Regions from separate parts of the Dysgonomonas sp. 37-18 genome, predicted to be linked through region 3. Evidence: riboswitches for the same ligand, from Rfam matches in the RefSeq annotation. Region 3 holds a riboswitch; each other region holds the start of a gene.
What was found. A riboswitch is a leader RNA that binds a small molecule or an ion and turns the genes downstream of it on or off. The one in region 3 is predicted to bind cobalamin.
Positions count from the first base shown of each region.

Region 1 (6,239 bases), on a different contig from region 3:
ACAATTTTAAACATACAAAGATTATTAATTATCATATTTTCCAAACAAATATTTGGTTCAAATTATAGAGTAGATCCTATATTTAAGTGATACTCGTTCTTTGTTAAATCAAAAAGAAGGAAGTGATAATATATTTGTGGTAATCTTGGAACAAATAAAACATGCTTATCTATATGAGAAAGTATTATTTTATAATTATAATATGTATATTTTTCTTTTGTACCGTTCCTAAATAATTGGGGGTAATTAATCTTGACAGATTATTACAGTCAAGGAATAACCAAGCATATTGATTTCGCTCGATAACTTTCAGTTCATATCTTCAGTATTAACTCAATATTATAATCAGGTTGGTTGTAAAGTTGGAGGCAGCAGACTAATATAAAAAGACAAAGATTTATCCGACTATAAACAAGGTTTTAAATGACACGTTGAAATATCCTAAAGTGTCTAGTTTCGCAGAATATAATAAGTTAAATCTATAGTATACATTTTTTAAACAATCGATTTTGCCTAATATTTTTTATGTATCGCAATATTTTTCTTTGAACGTTATTTAGCCTAAACTCGATAGAGAAAAACTATTTTGATCATATAATTCATAATAATTATATTTTCATAGGATTAAATAATTGTTATACCCTATCAGAAAAAATAGTCGAAAATAATTACATTTTATGTTCATACAAACTAAAAAGCTGAAACAACCCTCAAAAAGCTAAGAGTGGAACAAAAGCTCTCCTTGTTTTAATAATCTTTATAATAAGTTTTCTTTTTTAAATATTTAAAGATACCTTTGTTTTCGATTTTGGTGTCATAATTCCAATAACTTACGGAAAAGTGATGAAAAGGGAATCAGGTGTAAATCCTGAACAGACCCGCTGCTGTAAGCTCTACTAAAATCTTTGAACAATACTCAAGCCACTGTTCAACAATGAATGGGAAGGACGATTCAAAGATGGAGTAAGTCAGAAGACCTGCCAAGATTATTATAATTTAAGGCTTTCGGGAAATAAAGCTGAAGAAGATGAAAAGCAGAATTCTGACCATCATCATTATGGTTGCTCTTTTTAATTTAATCGTTTATATTTTCCTGTTAAGTTATTTGATAATCCTTTAATCAGGTGGCTTAGATGTCGTCATTACGTGGGTTTAACCGAGTTGGGTTAATGTTTTCTTTTATATACTGTTGTTCCATAACGGGCTTCGCGCAAAGTAAACTAGATAGTATACAACATCTAAATGAGATAGTAGTCTCGGCTCGTAAAACTAGAGTAGATGTTATCCCTGTACAAGTACTATCGGGAGAATTATTACAAAATTTAAGTGCCCATTCTGTAGCTGATGCTTTGCGTTATTTTTCGGGTGTACAATTGAAAGACTATGGTGGTATTGGTGGTCTTAAGACTATAAATGTACGTAGTATGGGTAGCCAGCATGTAGGTGTATTCTATGATGGGATTGAAATAGCGAATCCTCAGAATGGAGTTGTAGACCTTGGACGATATTCACTTGATAATATTCAAGCTATCTCTTTACATAACGGACAAAAAAGCTCCATTTTTCAGCCGGCAAAAGATTACAGTTCTGCAAGTTCTATCTACATAGAAGCTAAAACTCCTCAGTTTGGATGCAACAAAAAATATAATCTGAAATTTACTTTCAAAACAGGAGCATTCGGACTGATTAATCCTTCTTTGTATTGGGAACAAAAGCTATCTGAGAAATTAAATTCATCGTTTAATATTGATTACACTAACTCGACAGGTAAATATAAGTTTCGATACAAAGTTCAAAATACTGTTGACAATAGAGGGGGATACGATACTACCGCTGTTCGAAAGAATGGAGACATTCAGATATTTAGAATTGAGCAAGCCTTCTTCGGAAAGTTAAAAGGAGGTGATTGGAAAAGTCGTATTTATTTCTATACTTCAGAACGGGGATACCCTGGAGCGATTGTGAAAGAAGAACCCGGAAGATTTAAGCACGAAGATAGACAAAAGGATCGGAATTTCTTTGTTCAATCAGCTTTGAATAAGAGATTTTCAGACGTTTATGCAATAAAGATATCAGGGAAATATGCGTACGATTATTTGTATTATGAATCTGATACTTTAATTCAAAAGTTGAAAAATAAATATATGCTCCATGATGTTTATATTTCTTCAGCCAATCTATTTAATATCCTTCCTTCGTGGACAGCCAACATTTCTGCCGACTTTCAGTGGAATAAAATGAATGCCAATTTGGTGGAATTTATCTATCCGCAACGTTATTCTACTTGGGTAGCTGTAGCGACTTCTCTCGATCTAGATAGAGTAAAAATACAGGGTAGTTTACTCGGTACTTTTGTCCATGAATCTACCAAAGAAGATAAAAAAGACATTCAACGTGATTGGGATAAAATCACACCCACCTTGATGGCCTCATGGCAACCATGGAGTAGAGAGAACCTATTTTTAAGAGCCTTTTATAAAAATATATTTCGAATGCCGACCTTCACCGAGATGCATATGGCATATATGGGGACATTGTCTTCTTACCTCAAACCCGAATTTACCAAACAATATAATTTAGGGTTCGTATATTCAAAAAATATAAATTCATCATTTTTTCTAGAAGGACAAGTCGATGCCTATTACAACGAAGTTACAGACAAATTATTAGCTATCCCGGGCGGTGTAAATTTTCGTTGGACAATGAAAAATATTGGTCTTGTAAAGATAAAAGGAGTAGATGTTGCTTTAACATCTACTAACAAGATAGGAAAAGATCTAACTTTAGATACTCGGATAAATTATACTTACCAAAAAGCACAGGACTATACTCCGATGGTAGTAGAGAGTGATACCATTACCTATAAAGGACAAATAGCATATATTCCGACCCACAGTGCATCGGCCATATTAGGCGTCAATTATAAATCATGGAATTTATCATACAGTTTTATTTATACAGCTACTAGGTATACAGGTAGTGCCAATATTCCCCGTAATAGACTTGAGCCTTGGTACACTCACGATATGGCTATCGGTAAGTCTTTTGTGTGGAGGAAAAATAAATACAAAGCTACCATGGAAATTAATAATCTATTTAATCAGGCTTACGATGTAGTCTTGAATTACCCTATGCCAGGAACAAATTTCAAATTTATACTCAATATAACTATTTAAGAAAATTATGAAAAGAAGATTATTCAAATTAGGATTTCTAATTCTAATTGTAGGATTAACTCTTCTCTATTCATGTAGAGGAGATGATGAGGAACTGATTCCTCCCACAATAACACCGGTAGCTCCTGTTGATGAAACAACTGTTGTAGAAGGAGAAGAAGGTAATATAAAAGGATTTTATCTGTTGAATGAAGCCAATATGGGAAGTAATAAATCTTCCATTGATTACTTCGATCGTAAAACCGGTAAATATTGTCAAAATATTTATCCTTATCTAAATCCTAACATTGCCCATGAACTGGGAGATGTAGGTAACGATATCCAGATTTATGGGAATAAACTATATGCCGTAATCAATGTTTCAGGTTATGTGGAGGTGTTGGATGTAAATACTGCATGCCATATAGGTTCTCTCACTATACCCAACTGCCGTTACATCGTTTTCGACAAAGGTTATGCGTATATAAGTTCTTACAATGGACCTGTTAAGATAGAACCGGATACCCCACTAGGTTGTATCGTAAAGATAGACACTACCAACTTTAAGGAAGTTGGACGGGTTTCTGTAGGCTATCAACCCGAAGAAATGGTGATAAGAGATAATAAATTGTATGTCGCTAACTCGGGAGGTTACCGAGTTCCGAATTACGATAATACAGTGTCTGTTATTGATTTAGGTAAGTTCGAAGAAATAAAGAAGATAACAGTAGGGATTAATTTACATCGGTTGGAATTGGATAGTGATAATAATATCTATGTAAGCTCGCGAGGCGATTATAAATCTACGGCATCAAATACATATATCATCGGGAAAAACGATATGGTAAGCAAAACTTTAAACTTACCATGCTCTAATATGACCGCGATGGGCGATTCTATTTATATGTATAGTGTAGAATGGAGTCATATAACTCAAAAAAACACAATTACTTATGCTATTGTAAATACCAAAAGCCAAACAGTTGTATCTCGGAACTTCATTAAAGATGGAACTGAAAAGCAAATCGTAATTCCGTATGGTTTAGCTATTCATCCTGAAACCAAAGACATATATGTGACTGACGCTAAAGATTATATTAGTCCGGGAACGTTGTTCTGCTTTGACAAAATGGGTAACCGAAAATGGTCTGTGGTTACAGGAGAGATTCCGGCTCATATTGTGTTTACAAAACATAGGTTGAAAAGTTTAATTTTAGATTAATAAAAAAGTAAATGATGAAAAATAAAATTTTATTTCTTTTTTTACTATTGAGTGGTTATTACCTCTCATCATGTTCTGGTGATGATGATATAGTTCAAAACGATATAACTATTACATTCTCACAAAATGAGTATAAAGTTAGAAAAGGGAAAACATTAGAGATTGTACCGCAAGTAACCAATGCAACCAACCCTATTTATTCGTGGAAATTGAATGGGAAAATTATTTCGAATGATTTACAGTTAAATTTCAGTGACTATAGCGTTGGCGAATATTTTATCATATTTAGGGTTGACGATGAAATTGGATATAAAGAGTCGCAGATTAAAGTTACTGTAGCAGATAAAATATCACCCGAAATAGAAATGGTCTCCAGCTATATTGCATATGTGGGGCAACCAATAGAGCTGAAAGCAACAGCCAACTATGCAGAAAACGCAGAATATGTATGGAGAAAAAATGGTGAAATAGTATCGGAAGAACAAGTGTACTCTTTTGTAGAAGAAAATTTAGGTTCATTTGCCTTGACTGTTAAAGTAACTACCGAAGAGGGTGTTGACATCAAAGCCCTAACAGTAGTCGTATTACCTGTACCCGAAGCTGAACTTTATTTCGATGATGGTCTATACCGAACCATAACCAATAAAAATAATCTACGCAAGATGACAGTCCCTCTTGGCAGAACTTTGGTGTTAGCTCCTGTTATTTGCCATATAGATAAACCTGCCGGCTTTAAGTGGACTGTTGATGGAGTTGCACAAAGTTCGACTACCGAGTTTTTAAAATTTACACCTACCGAGAAGAAAGCTTATTTGATAGAAGTAACAGAAACAGGAACATCGGTAAAGGCGCAAGTAGAGGTTACTTGTACAGAGCCTGAAAGTACTTATTTCAGAGCAATACAGACAAACAGTAAAGCTGTTGCTACTAAAGCTTTCAATTACATTCCAGCTCCGGGACAGTTTATTGATTTCCAATCTCCATATCAAACAATAACTCAGGTGTTACAAAAATTCCAAACATCCGTAGATGCTAATTCTAATATGTTTCATATAGGGGCTTACGGAGGTTATTTTGTAATAGGATTCGATCATAGTGTGAAAAATGTGGCAAATAAAGCTGACTTGAGCATCAATGGTAATTCTTTTGCAGGTTGGAGTGAACCGGGAGTAGTTTGGGTTATGCAAGATTCGAATGGCAACGGATTACCCGATGATACATGGTACGAACTGAAAGGCAGTGAGTATGGAAAGAAAGACAACATACAACGCTATGCTGTTACTTATTACAAACCTACAGAAAAAAGAACTGATGTAATGTGGACAGACAATTTTGGAAATACAGGTTCGGTAGATATTAATGGATATCACTCTCAAGACTATTTCTTCCCAATGTTTATAAAAGAAAGTGCTTATACCTTGACTGGTACACGTGTGCCACCGACATTCTATATTGCCGAAGGTACAGGTTATGAATCGTCCAGAGACTTAGGATGGGGGTATGTGGACAATCACAATACAGACCCAACGAGACCCATTGGGGAGTTTTGGATAGAAGATGCTATTCATGCTGATGGAAGTCCTGCTAACCTCACTCATATAGATTTTGTAAAAGTACATACGGCTTCTGTAGGTAAAGGCTCTTTAGTTGGTGAAGTATCAACTGAGCCGGGTAATCCTGTTGATCTGAATTTTAATAACTAAAAGACTAATTAGATAATGAAAAGAATATACCATTATATCTGTCTGCTGATATTGTCTGTCATTTTATTACCTGCTTGTAGTGACGACAACAAAGAATTTGAAGGAAAAGACAATTATATAACTTCTTTCTCTCTGAGACTAGAGAATGAAACAGAATTG
Region 1 is NZ_MKVC01000033.1:698-6,936, forward strand. Features, by position in the region: cobalamin riboswitch at 793-1,000, shown strand; gene BGO84_RS13065 (TonB-dependent receptor plug domain-containing protein) at 1,134-3,176, shown strand; gene BGO84_RS13070 (DUF5074 domain-containing protein) at 3,184-4,377, shown strand; gene BGO84_RS13075 (PKD-like domain-containing protein) at 4,389-6,080, shown strand; gene BGO84_RS13080 (hypothetical protein) at 6,096-6,239, shown strand, end outside.
Region 1: it holds a riboswitch for cobalamin, as region 3 does, so the genes downstream of both, BGO84_RS13065 (TonB-dependent receptor plug domain-containing protein) here and BGO84_RS12530 (anaerobic ribonucleoside triphosphate reductase) in region 3, are expected to answer to the same signal.

Region 2 (6,239 bases), on a different contig from region 3:
CCAGTGTGATTGCAGTTTTTCACGACCAATTGAAATTAAAAACTTCAATAAAAGAAGAAAATATAAACAGGGTCAGTCGTGTAGTAGAGTCCTATTCTGGACAAGTAATCTCCGCTAATCAGCCAATTGTCGGAGACAATGTTTTCACACAGTGTGCCGGAATACATGCTGATGGTGATAACAAGAATAACTTGTACTATAATGATTTGTTTCCCGAACGTTTTGGTCGTGTTCGCGAATACGCATTAGGTAAATTGTCTGGTAAGTCTAATATCCGAAAGAATATTGAGGCTTTGGGTATTGAACTCGATGAGGATGATATGACTAAAGTGACAAACCGAGTGATAGAATTGGGTGATAAAAAAGAAATTATTACGCAAGACGATCTCCCATATATCATTTCGGATGTGTTGAAAAACAACGAGAAGGAAAGAAAAATCAAGATATTGTCGTTTGCATTTTTATTGACAAAGGGCTTACGCCCTACAGCTACGGTAAAAGTAGAAATTGATGGGCAGGAACATGAATGGACTGCACCAGGGGACGGACAGTATCACGCTTTTTCGAAAGCTTTGTATAAGATATACTCACGTTTGGGTAAGCCTACCCCTACGTTAGTGAACTATGCTGTTTATATACCACCCGGCGGGCGTACCGATGCTTTGGTACAAACGGTAATTACATGGGAATTTAATGGTAAGACTTTCAAGACAAGAGGTCTTGATGCCGACCAGACAGAAGCAGCGGTAAAGGCTACCGAAAAGATGCTGAATATGATCGAAGATCTGTAAATGACTTTTCTGCAAATGAAAGGAGAGCGGGTTGAATGGGTTGATATAGCAAAAGGTATCGGAATAATATGTGTTGCTATGGGACATGTGTTTCAATACCAGATGCTTGCTACAAGATAATATATCTGTTTTATATGCCTCTTTTCTTTATTGCTTTTATCGTATCTTTAATAGATTTGAAATTACGCAGGTACTTTTTTAGGAAAATATAAGAGTAGACAGATTCAAAAATAATTACAATTTTAAAATATAGATTGATGAAATTAAACATTGCAGTGCTCCCTGGAGACGGAATAGGGCCTGAAATTATAGAACAGGCATTGAGAGTGACAGAAGTAGTTTGTGAAAAATTTGGTCACGAACTTTCTTATGAATATGGTATTGTTGGAGCTTCGGCAATCGATCAGGTAGGCAATCCATATCCTGATGGAACGCATGAATTGTGTATGGCTTCTGATGCTGTGCTGTTTGGTGCAATCGGAGATCCTAAATATGACAACAACCCTTCAGCAAAAGTACGTCCCGAACAAGGACTTTTGGCTATGCGCAAAAAGTTGGGATTGTATGCTAACCTTCGTCCTGTAAGTACATTCCCTACACTAGTACATAAATCGCCCCTTCGTTCCGATTTGGTAGATGGTGCTGATTTTATGTGTGTGCGTGAATTAACGGGAGGTATGTATTTTGGTCGTCCGCAAGGACGCAGCGAAGACGGAGATACTGCTTATGATACTTGCGTATACACTCGTGAAGAAGTAGAGCGTATACTTCATCTTTCATATAAATATGCTCAGATGCGTCGCAAAAAAGTGACAGTGGTAGATAAAGCGAATGTATTGGCTACTTCTCGTCTATGGAGGCAGGTTGCTCAGGAAATTGAAAAACAATATCCTGATGTGGAAACTGAATATATGTTTGTAGACAATGCCGCTATGCAGATTATTCAATGGCCTAAGCGTTTTGATGTACTTGTTACAGAAAACTTGTTTGGAGATATCCTTACCGATGAGGCCTCTGTAATTACCGGATCATTAGGTATGTTGCCATCGGCATCTATTGGTATTCACACATCTGTGTTTGAACCGATACATGGTTCATATCCTCAGGCAGCAGGCAAAAATATAGCAAATCCATTAGCCACTATTCTTTCGGCAGCAATGATGTTCGAATATGCATTCGAACTGAAAGAAGAAGGTAAGCTGATTCGTGATGCTGTTAATGCATCTATGGATGCAGGAGTAGTAACTGAGGATATTGCATCGAAAGAAGGAAAAGCTTATTCTACATCGCAAGTAGGCGACTGGATTGTAAATTATTTGAAGGGATAAAATTTTTTCTAAGATACTGTGAAGAGGCTGTTCGTTGTGTACAGCCTCTTTTCGTCTTTATCTCAATAGTGATATGCCTGATAGGTTACTTTCAATGGGCTCTTTCCATTTAATATTTGCATATTGTAGTCTTCTACAAAATATTACTTTCATAAACATTAGGAAAAAAGATGTAAAATATTTATCTTTGCCCCGCTTTTATAAGCCCGTACGTGTGATGGGAATAAGGAAGCAATCCTTAATTTGAGTAACACAATTTAAAATTAAAAGATGAAAACGTTTGAATTAAAAGGAGAAGCCAGAACAGATCTTGGCAAAAAAGCGACAAAAGCATTTCGTAAAGAAGACAAAATCCCTGCTGTAATTTATGGTGGAGATCAAACTGAAGCAATTGCTTTTACTGTTACAAACAGCGATGTTCGCAAACTTGTTTATACTCCTGAAATTTTCCTTGTAAACCTAACAATAGGAAAAGACAGCTATAAAGCTATATTGAAAGATGTACAGGTACATCCGGTAACAGATGCTATCTTGCACCTTGACTTCCTTCATGTATTTGAAGGCAAACCAATTGTAATGGACGTTCCTGTTATTTTGGACGGACTTGCAGAAGGTGTAAAAGCAGGGGGTAAACTTTCACTTGACTTGCGTAAGATTAAAGTAAAAGCTCTTTACGATAAGATCCCTGAGAAAGTACACGTTGACGTAACAAGCCTTGCTCTTGGAAAATCTATCCAGGTAGGTGAACTACACTTCGAAGGACTAGAACTGTTAAATGCTAAAAATGCTGTTGTTTGTCGCGTTCAATTGACTCGTGCTGCAAGAGGTCTTGCTGCTAAAAACGGCTAATAATAGGATATATTGAATGAAATACTTGATTGCCGGCCTCGGTAATATTGGTAGAGAATACGAATATACCCGCCACAATATAGGATTCAGAGTATTGGACGCTTTAGCTAAAGCGTCCAATATTGTTTTTGCTGACAAGCGTTATGGCTTTGTGTCTGAACTAAAGGTCAAAGGACGTACTCTTATTCTGCTAAAGCCATCTACTTTTATGAATCTTAGCGGAAATGCTGTTCGTTATTGGCTAAACCAAGAAAAGATACCGATTGAGAATCTTTTGGTAGTTGTAGATGATCTTGCTTTGCCTTTTGGTTCTTTACGCCTCAAAGGAAAAGGTAGTAGTGCCGGACATAACGGACTGGGTAATATACAATCTGTACTAGGAACACAAGATTATGCCCGCTTACGCTTTGGTATAGGTAACGAATTTTCTCGGGGAGGTCAAGTCGGCTATGTGCTCGATAATTTCAGTGACGAAGAGGAAAAAGAGCTTCCTGTGAAACTGGAGACCTGTGGCGAAATAATCAAAAGCTTTTGTCTGGCAGGTATCAACAATACCATGAACCAATACAATAATAAATAAAACCAAAGAAGTTAGAAACGAATATCTTTTGTATCTAATATATAACTTTGGTAAATGATGTGAAGCCGGTCTTGTTTGCGGACATATTGGCAAAATTCTGATTTTATTATGAAAGAACCTAAAAACGAAGTACGTATAGACAAATGGCTGTGGGCTGTTCGTCTTTTCAAAACTCGTTCTATAGCAATAGAAGCATGTAAAAAAGGACGTGTCTCGATCAAAGGAGTTACTATAAAACCCTCTCGATCAATTAAGGTAGGCGATGTGATAGAAGTGCGCCGTCCTCCGGTTACTTATTCCTTTGAAGTCCTCAACCTTTCGGAAAACAGAATGGGAGCCAAGCTTGTGCCCGAATTTATGAAAGATGTGACATCTGCATCTCAACTTGAAATATTAGAAATGTCTAAGGTGAGCGGTTTTGTAGATAGAGCTAGAGGAACAGGGCGACCAACAAAAAAAGATCGTCGTGAATTGGATCAGTTTACAGAAGATTACTCTTTCTTTGATGATTGGGATTTAGAAGATTAGAGTATAAATTATAGTTCGAAACTTATTCCTTGCAGAACACACTCTTATGAAATAGTAATTCATTATACCATCAAAAACTTTCTTATTTATATTTGTTCTTATTTATAATTCTATATCTTTGTTACCATAATTGGTGTTATATATTCGAAGTCTTGGATATATAATGAAAAGGGAATCAGGTGTAAATCCTGAACAGTCGCGCTGCTGTAAGCTTCGCTAAACGTTTATACAAATCCTCAAAGCCACTGTTTTTCATAAACGGGAAGGTCGTATAAAACGGAAGTAAGTCAGAAGACCTGCCAAAAAATAAATTTCATCTTTCGCGAAAAAAGATAGAAAGCTCAAGAGATTTTTCTCTGATTATAGAAAATTGATTTTGGTTGAAGTATTTATACTATCATCTCTTGCAATGTCATATTTCGGTATCTGCAAATGAGGTTGTATATTTTAAATAAACCTTCTCCTGATCTTATAATATATTCAATAACAATAAAAACTTACAACAATGAAAAAGATATGTCAAAGATGTTCGGCCGCTTTCAGCTGTAGAGAAGACCGCGTAGAATTGTGTAGCTGCCGTAGAGTTTCTTTAGTTTCAGGGGTGCGCGATTATATAAAAGATAACTATAGTGACTGCCTTTGTCCTAAGTGTTTAAGCGAAACAAATACTTACTTTTTTGCCTTTGATGTTAATCCTAAATTCATAAAAGACAAAAAATAAAGTATTTATAAGCAACACCAATACAAGGTAATAGCAAAAACTTATTTTTAATTTACAATTTATTATAAATTTAGTCTTTAATTCGTTTAATTGTATAGGTAAGTTTCCTTAAATTTGATGTTGGAAAACAACGCAATTTGAATGTTTTCAAATCAAGTATTGAAGTTTGCAATCTCCTGTCACAAATGGAGATAGGAGATTGCAAATCGATATCGAACCGGATAGAAATAATAACTATAATAAATAAAATTAAACATGTTACAAGAGTTTACTTTAGGCGAAGGAAAGGCGATTATCAACTTCACTCTTAAGTTTTGCGACACGAGGCAAAAAATATTAAATAGTTACGGTTTTCATCGGGTTATTGAAGCTTTTATACAAAGATTGAAAAAGAATGATGTCATTATCTACGATTATTATATCAAAGAATTCAAGACTGACGAAGAATTTCAAAAAACATTGATAGAAGCATTTAAGCTACTTACTGTATGTAATCCCGATGAGGTGCAAAATGTACATAACAAGTATGCTATCTTTTTCAACGATAAAGATTTATTTATAGAGCTTATAGAGCTTCTCTATGGCTTCTGGCGTAGAATGGAACGTTATACTATAGTGCATAACAATTCCATCAGCAGCGGGTTGCAAAGTGTGCGTTTTTTGCATGCCAACGAATTGTTCAATGAGCTGGTACTTTCTATCTACCGCCGCATTCAGGAAACCGTAATGGGGTATCAGCATCTTGTATATCGCCAGCTTACCGCAGGTGCAAATGCAGGGTTAACTCTTAGTGACATTACTTGGAACTGCCCAATAGAATACAATGGGTTGACTTCTATTCCGTTCATTACTTCTGTTATGTTTAAACCACCGTTTATTTCATATACAAAAAGAAATACACGCGACGGCATTTTTCAAGAACATACAACAAATCCGGTAGAAAATATTATTCTGAATGAAGATGACTGGTTCTTATTTCCTGCTAAAGTAGGGAATATGTTGACCTTTGTTTATTTCCACAAGGACTATATGGTTCACGGATTTGCATTATCCAATCTTTTTGAACTAGCTAAAGCCAGTGAATATATCGGTAAAAAACCGGATATAATATACGTGTTCGGATATCCTGATGGAATAGAAGAGAAACGTACTTTCTACTATAAGGATAAGAAAAATGATATTCTTATCGGTTACGCTAATCATTGCGACGATATCGACTATTTTGGCTATATGAAAAAAATGCTTCTTACACTTCATAACGTGAAGCAAATGGAGCAAGGGCGATTGCCGCTACATGGAGCTATGGTAAACATATTACTCAAGAATGGTACAGAAGCCAATATCGTTATTATAGGAGACAGTGGTGCCGGAAAATCTGAAAGTTTGGAAGCTTTCCGTACACTTAACGAGAAATATATACGTCATATGCGTATCGTATTTGA
Region 2 is NZ_MKVC01000021.1:17,111-23,349, forward strand. Features, by position in the region: gene BGO84_RS07115 (alpha-isopropylmalate synthase regulatory domain-containing protein) at 1-791, shown strand, start outside; gene leuB (3-isopropylmalate dehydrogenase) at 1,049-2,119, shown strand; gene BGO84_RS07125 (50S ribosomal protein L25/general stress protein Ctc) at 2,390-2,968, shown strand; gene pth (aminoacyl-tRNA hydrolase) at 2,985-3,548, shown strand; gene BGO84_RS07135 (RNA-binding S4 domain-containing protein) at 3,657-4,076, shown strand; cobalamin riboswitch at 4,191-4,395, shown strand; gene BGO84_RS07140 (cysteine-rich CWC family protein) at 4,582-4,797, shown strand; gene BGO84_RS07145 (phosphoenolpyruvate carboxykinase) at 5,053-6,239, shown strand, end outside.
Region 2: it holds a riboswitch for cobalamin, as region 3 does, so the genes downstream of both, BGO84_RS07140 (cysteine-rich CWC family protein) here and BGO84_RS12530 (anaerobic ribonucleoside triphosphate reductase) in region 3, are expected to answer to the same signal.

Region 3 (6,239 bases):
GCTTTTGTTTCGAGATTGTTTATTAAGTCGAGGAGGTCTTTTTTTAGTAGTATGACTTCCGGTTTTGTTATCAATTTAAGCTTGGAGAAGAAAACTATATCCTTAATGTATGAAGTAAAAGTATTGCAGTCGAAGATGTATTCAGTATCAATAGTCTTACTCTCTTTTATAAATTCATGAACCAGGTTCGCAATTTCATCCGAAATTTTATACTCCGAAAAAGGCAGTTTATGTTCTATTGCTTTTGTTTGGTATAGCCATTTGTAAGATGCGACTTTCGCTAAAGTTTTATATTCCAGAAAAAGCTGAAAAGGGATCATGTTGGAGGCAATGATAAGTTTTGCATTTGTTGACTGCCGTGCTACTTTATGAAGTTCTATATATGATTCCGCAACTTTTTTGAGTGTATTTTCAAGGTTATCACTTATAATCATCTTTGTTTCAAAAGATGCATTCTTAGCGTCTTTTTTCTGATGATTGATAATGTCATCCAATGAAATGTTTAGGTCGTTAGATATTTTAATGAGTTCATCCATATTGAACATTACTTCTCCTCTCAATCTGCGATATACAGCTTCTCTTCCCAAGGAAAGCAAATTCATTAAGTAATATAAAATCTTGACATTGTCAGGAATTGCCAATTTTATTAATGTAACTAGTCTTTTTATAGCTTTATTGTTTTGTTGCATATATTATATTTTCTACTTCGTAGATATACTTTTTATAAAAGAAAAAGCTCTTTTATGGACTTAATATTAGAGAGTTTATTGTTCAGCCCATGGCCTTGCATAAGTATATTTGTAGAGCCCTTAAGTCTAAACTTTTCTGTATTCGATATAACGAATGAATATCGTTTGTCCTATTTTTTAGACAGTTATGGGTGGAAACAGTTTATATGATAAGATTGAAAAAACGAAGTGTAAAAGTGAAATATTAATCTGTATTAGACAATAGGCTGATTCGACAACAGTGTTTATTCTGTGTCTTTATTCGTGTTTTTCTATAAAGTGTGATAAGGTATGTCAGCACAAATTAAGGAAAAAGTTTAACCGTGCCTGTTATTGAAAATGCGGTATAGGAAATAGTTATAATTTTTGCATTATAAATTCTCTTTGCTTGTTAAAATATTCGATTCGAACTAAATCCGCACTGCGTGTTATTAATGTAGAGTATCGTTTTAATGAATTAATCCAAGTTTTATGTACTTTACATATAGTCGGATCTTCAGTGTTTATACTGCAAAGGCCATATATGCGGAAATGTGTAACCTGATTATTATCCCATTCTAGAAATGTGTAAGTTGTATCTATGCTAATATTAGATATATAAACCGATATTTTTGAGGTTGGGCTAAATTTACCCGAAGCAGTTTTTATTTCGAGGTCGTCAATCAAGTTCAAAAATTCTTCTTTCAATAAGTTGACCTCTTCGTTAGTTATTAAATTTAATTTGTAAAGAAAAACAATGTCTTCAACTATAGAATTAAAGGTGTTGGGATCAAATATAAAATCAGAGTCAATGGTATTATATTCTTTTACAAATTCATGAGCAAGGCTGATTATTTCATCCGATACCTTATAGTCACTAAAGGACATCATATTTTCAACTGGTTGAGTTTGATACAACCATTTGTAAGATGGAATTCTCGCCAGATTTCTGTAATTGAGAAAAAACTGATAGGGCATCGTGTTTGTTGCGATAGACATTTTAGCTTCAGGGTGTCTGTTTGCGAGTTTGCACAATTCGACATGTCCATTTAATGTCTGTTTGAGGTTCTCCATAAGATGTTTTAAAGAAGTATCTTTTATCAGCATTTTTGTTTCAAACAAAATGCCATATTTTTCCATTTTTTCAGGATTTACAATACTATCTAAAGATATGTCCAAGTCTTTGGATATTAGTATAAGCTCATCCAGATTGAATGTTATCTCTCCTCTTAGTCTGCGATATACAGCTTCTCGGCCTAACGATAACAAATCCATCAGGTAATGGGCTATTTTGACATTTTCGGGAAGTGCAGATTTGATTCTATACACCAAGTTGTTTACAACCTCTTTATTCATCATAGACTTACATTTATTGAGATTGAGATATGTTTAGTGGTTAACTTTAATCTAAGTTTTAGTAAATCTTTTTTTATCGCATAAATTTATTATATTTATTTTAAAAATTGGTATGGATTTTATTCAAGAATGTGTTATTTTATCACTTTTTTTTGAAAGCTCTTATCGTTGAGGTGAATCCCCGTATTCATCCAAAGTTTGCACATTTATGATTCTTTGATTGCTGCTGCCTCTGAATCGTAGCTCTTCGCTTTGCAGTGCTTCAATATATCTGCCGTCTACCAAAAAATCGATAAAAGGAAGAATTTGAGAAAGCCTTTCCGATTTTAGAATGTTTTCATACAAAAATCCGGTATAGCACCAGATGTTTTTGTCTGTTTCTGCTTTTATTCGTTGTGCAAGCTGTGTGAAACCTTCTACTTGAAACAGGGGATCTCCACCCGAAAAAGTAACGTTTGCAAATTCATCTTCTTTTATTATCTCTAATAGCTGATCAATGGTGTGTGGTGTGCCATTTTTTATATCCCACGATTGTGGGTTATGGCATCCCGGACATCTGTGTGCACAACCCGCAGCGTAGATGGCCGTTCTGAATCCGGGACCATCTACGGTGGTGTCATGTATAATATTTAGTATTGATAGCTTATTCATGAATAATGCGGTCGTTTAACTCTGCCAGTTTTGCGCTGTTCCATCGGTCTGTTGTCCCTACCAGGTAACCTGTTATGCGTTGCAGGCGATCTATTTCGTCGCTACCGCATTTTGGGCATCGGGTGAGCTTTGTATCCGAATTTTCATAGCCGCATTTCAAACAACGATTGCGATTGTGATTGACTGATGCATACCCCATATTATATTTATCCATCATATCTACTACTGTCAATATAGCATCGGGGTTGTGTGTGGCATCACCGTCTATCTCTACATAAAAGATATGTCCTCCTCGAGTTAGGTCATGATAAGGAGCTTCTGTCTTTGCTTTCTTATGTGCACTGCATTGGTAATATACGGGTACGTGATTGGAATTGGTGTAATATTCACGATCGGTTATGCCCTTGATTAGCCCAAAGTCTTTTTTGTCTCGACGTGTAAAACGTCCGGCGAGCCCTTCGGCAGGAGTTGCAAGTACACTGTAATTATGCTGATATTTTTCTGAGAATTCATTTACTCGATCTTTCATATAAGTTACTATCTCCAGTCCGAGTTTTTGAGCTTGCTCATCTTCTCCATGATGTTTACCTACAAGTGCAACAAGAGCTTCGGCAAGTCCTATAAAACCAATGCCCAATGTGCCTTGATTAATTACCTTCTCTATCGTGTTCTCATCTTTTACCTGCTCGCATCCTTCCCATAATACAGACATTAGTAATGGAAATTGTTTGGGAGCGGCAGTTTTCTGAAATTCGAACCTGCGATGCAATTGTAATGCGGTCAGGTCGAGTATCTGGTTTAGTTTGCTGTAGAAGCAATCTATTCTTTCTTTTTCATTTTCTATATTTCTGCATTCTAAGGCAATGCGTACAAGATTGATAGTGGAGAAAGAGAGATTCCCCCGTCCGATAGATGTCTTTTTCCCAAAGCGATTTTCGAATACGCGTGTCCGACAACCCATTGTAGCTACTTCGTATTCAAATCGGCGAGGATTGTCTGCTTTCCAGTCTTCATGTTGATTGAATGTCGCATCCAGATTCAAAAAGTTAGGGAAGAAACGGCGGGCACTCACCTTGCTTGCTAGTATATAAAGATCATAGTTTTTGTCGTCCGGCAAATAGTTTACGCCTCGCTTCTTTTTCCATATTTGTATAGGGAAAATAGCCGTTACGCCACTTCCTACTCCTTCGTATGTACTGTGGAGTAATTCGCGAATAATACAGCGCCCTTCAGCGGAGGTGTCCGTTCCGTAATTGACCGAACTGAATACGACCTGATTTCCTCCACGAGAATGGATTGTGTTCATATTGTGAATAAAGGCCTCCATCGATTGGTGAACTCTGCTCACTGTTCTGTTTATAGCATGCTGTATAATTCGTTTGTCTCCTGCTAAATCTTTGACTGAACAAGGGATATAATCTTCTATTTCTGTTTCGTACAAATGTTTGTATTCTATTCCTGTAGCTTGTTCGAGAACTTTTATTTCTTCAATAAAGCTCTTACGTACAAATGGAGCTAAATAAAAATCGAAAGCAGGAATAGCCTGTCCGCCATGCATCTCATTTTGCGCTGTTTCCAGAGAGATACAACCTAGCATACTGGCAGTCTCAATGCGTTTTGCGGGACGAGATTCTCCATGTCCTGCAAAAAAACCGTTTTGTAATATTTTATCTAAAGGATGTTGTACGCAAGTAAGACTTTTAGTCGGATAATAATCTTTGTCGTGTATATGCAGATAGTTGAGACGAACAGCTTCTTTTACCTCCGGCAATAATAAATAATCATCAACAAAAGGCTTAGTGGTTTCGCTAGCAAACTTCATCATCATACCGGCAGGTGTATCGGCGTTCATGTTTGCATTTTCTCGCGTGATATCGTTCGATTTAGTATCTATAATTTCCAGAAACATGTCTCGCGTTTTTGCTTTGCGGGCAATGCTGCGTTTGTCACGATAGGCAATGTATTTTTTTGCCACCTCTTTGCGGGGGCTTTTCATCAACTCCATTTCTACCATGTCTTGTATTTGCTCCACTGTCATCTGCTCATTTCCCTGACAGGATACATAGTCTGTAATGCGTCTGATTAAAGTGGAATCTTCTCCTTGTTCGGTGTGTAGCATGGCTTTGCGAACTGCTGCCATGATTTTTTCCTCATTAAAACCGACGATACGTCCGTCTCTTTTTACAACTGTCTGAATCATATTCGTTATCGTTTATACTTTTATTGTATCAATTAAAATATAACTGACAGGAGCAGGGAAGTACACAGACTTATTTGGAGTTAATATGTTGTATAATTCTGCTGCTTTTCTCCCGAAAGCTAGAATGTATATACGGCAGGTCTTCTGACTTATTTCGCAGTTGGTAACCTTCCCATCAGTATTCGTTGACAGTGGTGTGAGAGTCCAACTACCTTTCTGAAATTTACAGCTACGGGGATAGTTCAGGTCTTTCACCTGATTCCCTTTTCATCCGATTATATTCGGAACCGTATATGTTAACAAAGTTATATGATTTTACTTAATAAAAGACTTGATTGGATATTTTATTTAAGTGTTTTCTGATTTAAGTTTTCTCTGTTTATTGTTAATTAGCTTTTTATGAGTTTGTTGTGATTTTGCTATTGTTGAAAAGTTTTCTAAAAATAAAATTTTATATTCTTATCGATGATCTTTTTTTGTTTTTGTAAAGAGAAATGCTTTATGAATAATCTATATGTCAGACCTTAAGTCCATAATTTCGGAAAATATTTTCAGCCTTTTCTATTTCCGACTGTTCGGGAGGTGCAATGTCTTTAAGCTTGTAGTCTTCAGTTAATTGCTCCCATTTATGTAATCCCATTTGATGAAAAGGTAGAATATCTACTCGCTGTACATTTTTATATTCAGAAACTTGTTTTGCCCAGTCATTCAGGTCTTTTTCATCGTCGGTGAAGCCCGGAACGAGCACATATCTTAGCCAGGCAGGTTTTTCAATTTCTGTGAGGTACTGCATGAAGCGAAGTGTTGGCTCCAGAGGTTTTGCTGTGAGGTTTTTATATTTATCAGGATTGATATGTTTAATATCCAGTAGTACAAGATCTGTGTGCTCTAAAACTTCCTTTACCTTATCATTTAATATATATCCTGATGTGTCTATAGCTGTATGTAAACCTTCATTTTTACACATCTTAAATAGTTCGATAATAAACTGAGGTTGTAGCAGGGGTTCTCCTCCCGAAATGGTTATGCCCCCATTGCGTATGAAGTTTTTTACCTTCTTTACTTCTTCAAAAGCCTCTTCCGGAGCTAGTTCGTACTTCTTATCGTTCATATTCCATGTGTCTGGGTTATGGCAATAGAGGCAACGAAGAGGGCAGCCTTGCATAAAAAATACAAATCTTATACCCGGGCCGTCTTTAGTTCCAAAAGATTCGAAAGAATGAATTAAACCTTTCATTATTTATTTTCTTCCAGCTAAGTGAAGTTGCCCCAAAAGTGTTTTTTTTGTTTTGGAGCAACTTTTTATTTATTAACGGAGTATCAGA
Region 3 is NZ_MKVC01000031.1:12,199-18,437, forward strand. Features, by position in the region: gene BGO84_RS12515 (hypothetical protein) at 1-602, opposite strand, end outside; gene BGO84_RS12520 (hypothetical protein) at 1,086-2,066, opposite strand; gene nrdG (anaerobic ribonucleoside-triphosphate reductase activating protein) at 2,226-2,714, opposite strand; gene BGO84_RS12530 (anaerobic ribonucleoside triphosphate reductase) at 2,707-4,914, opposite strand; cobalamin riboswitch at 5,031-5,221, opposite strand; gene pflA (pyruvate formate-lyase-activating protein) at 5,432-6,151, opposite strand; gene pflB (formate C-acetyltransferase) at 6,235-6,239, opposite strand, start outside.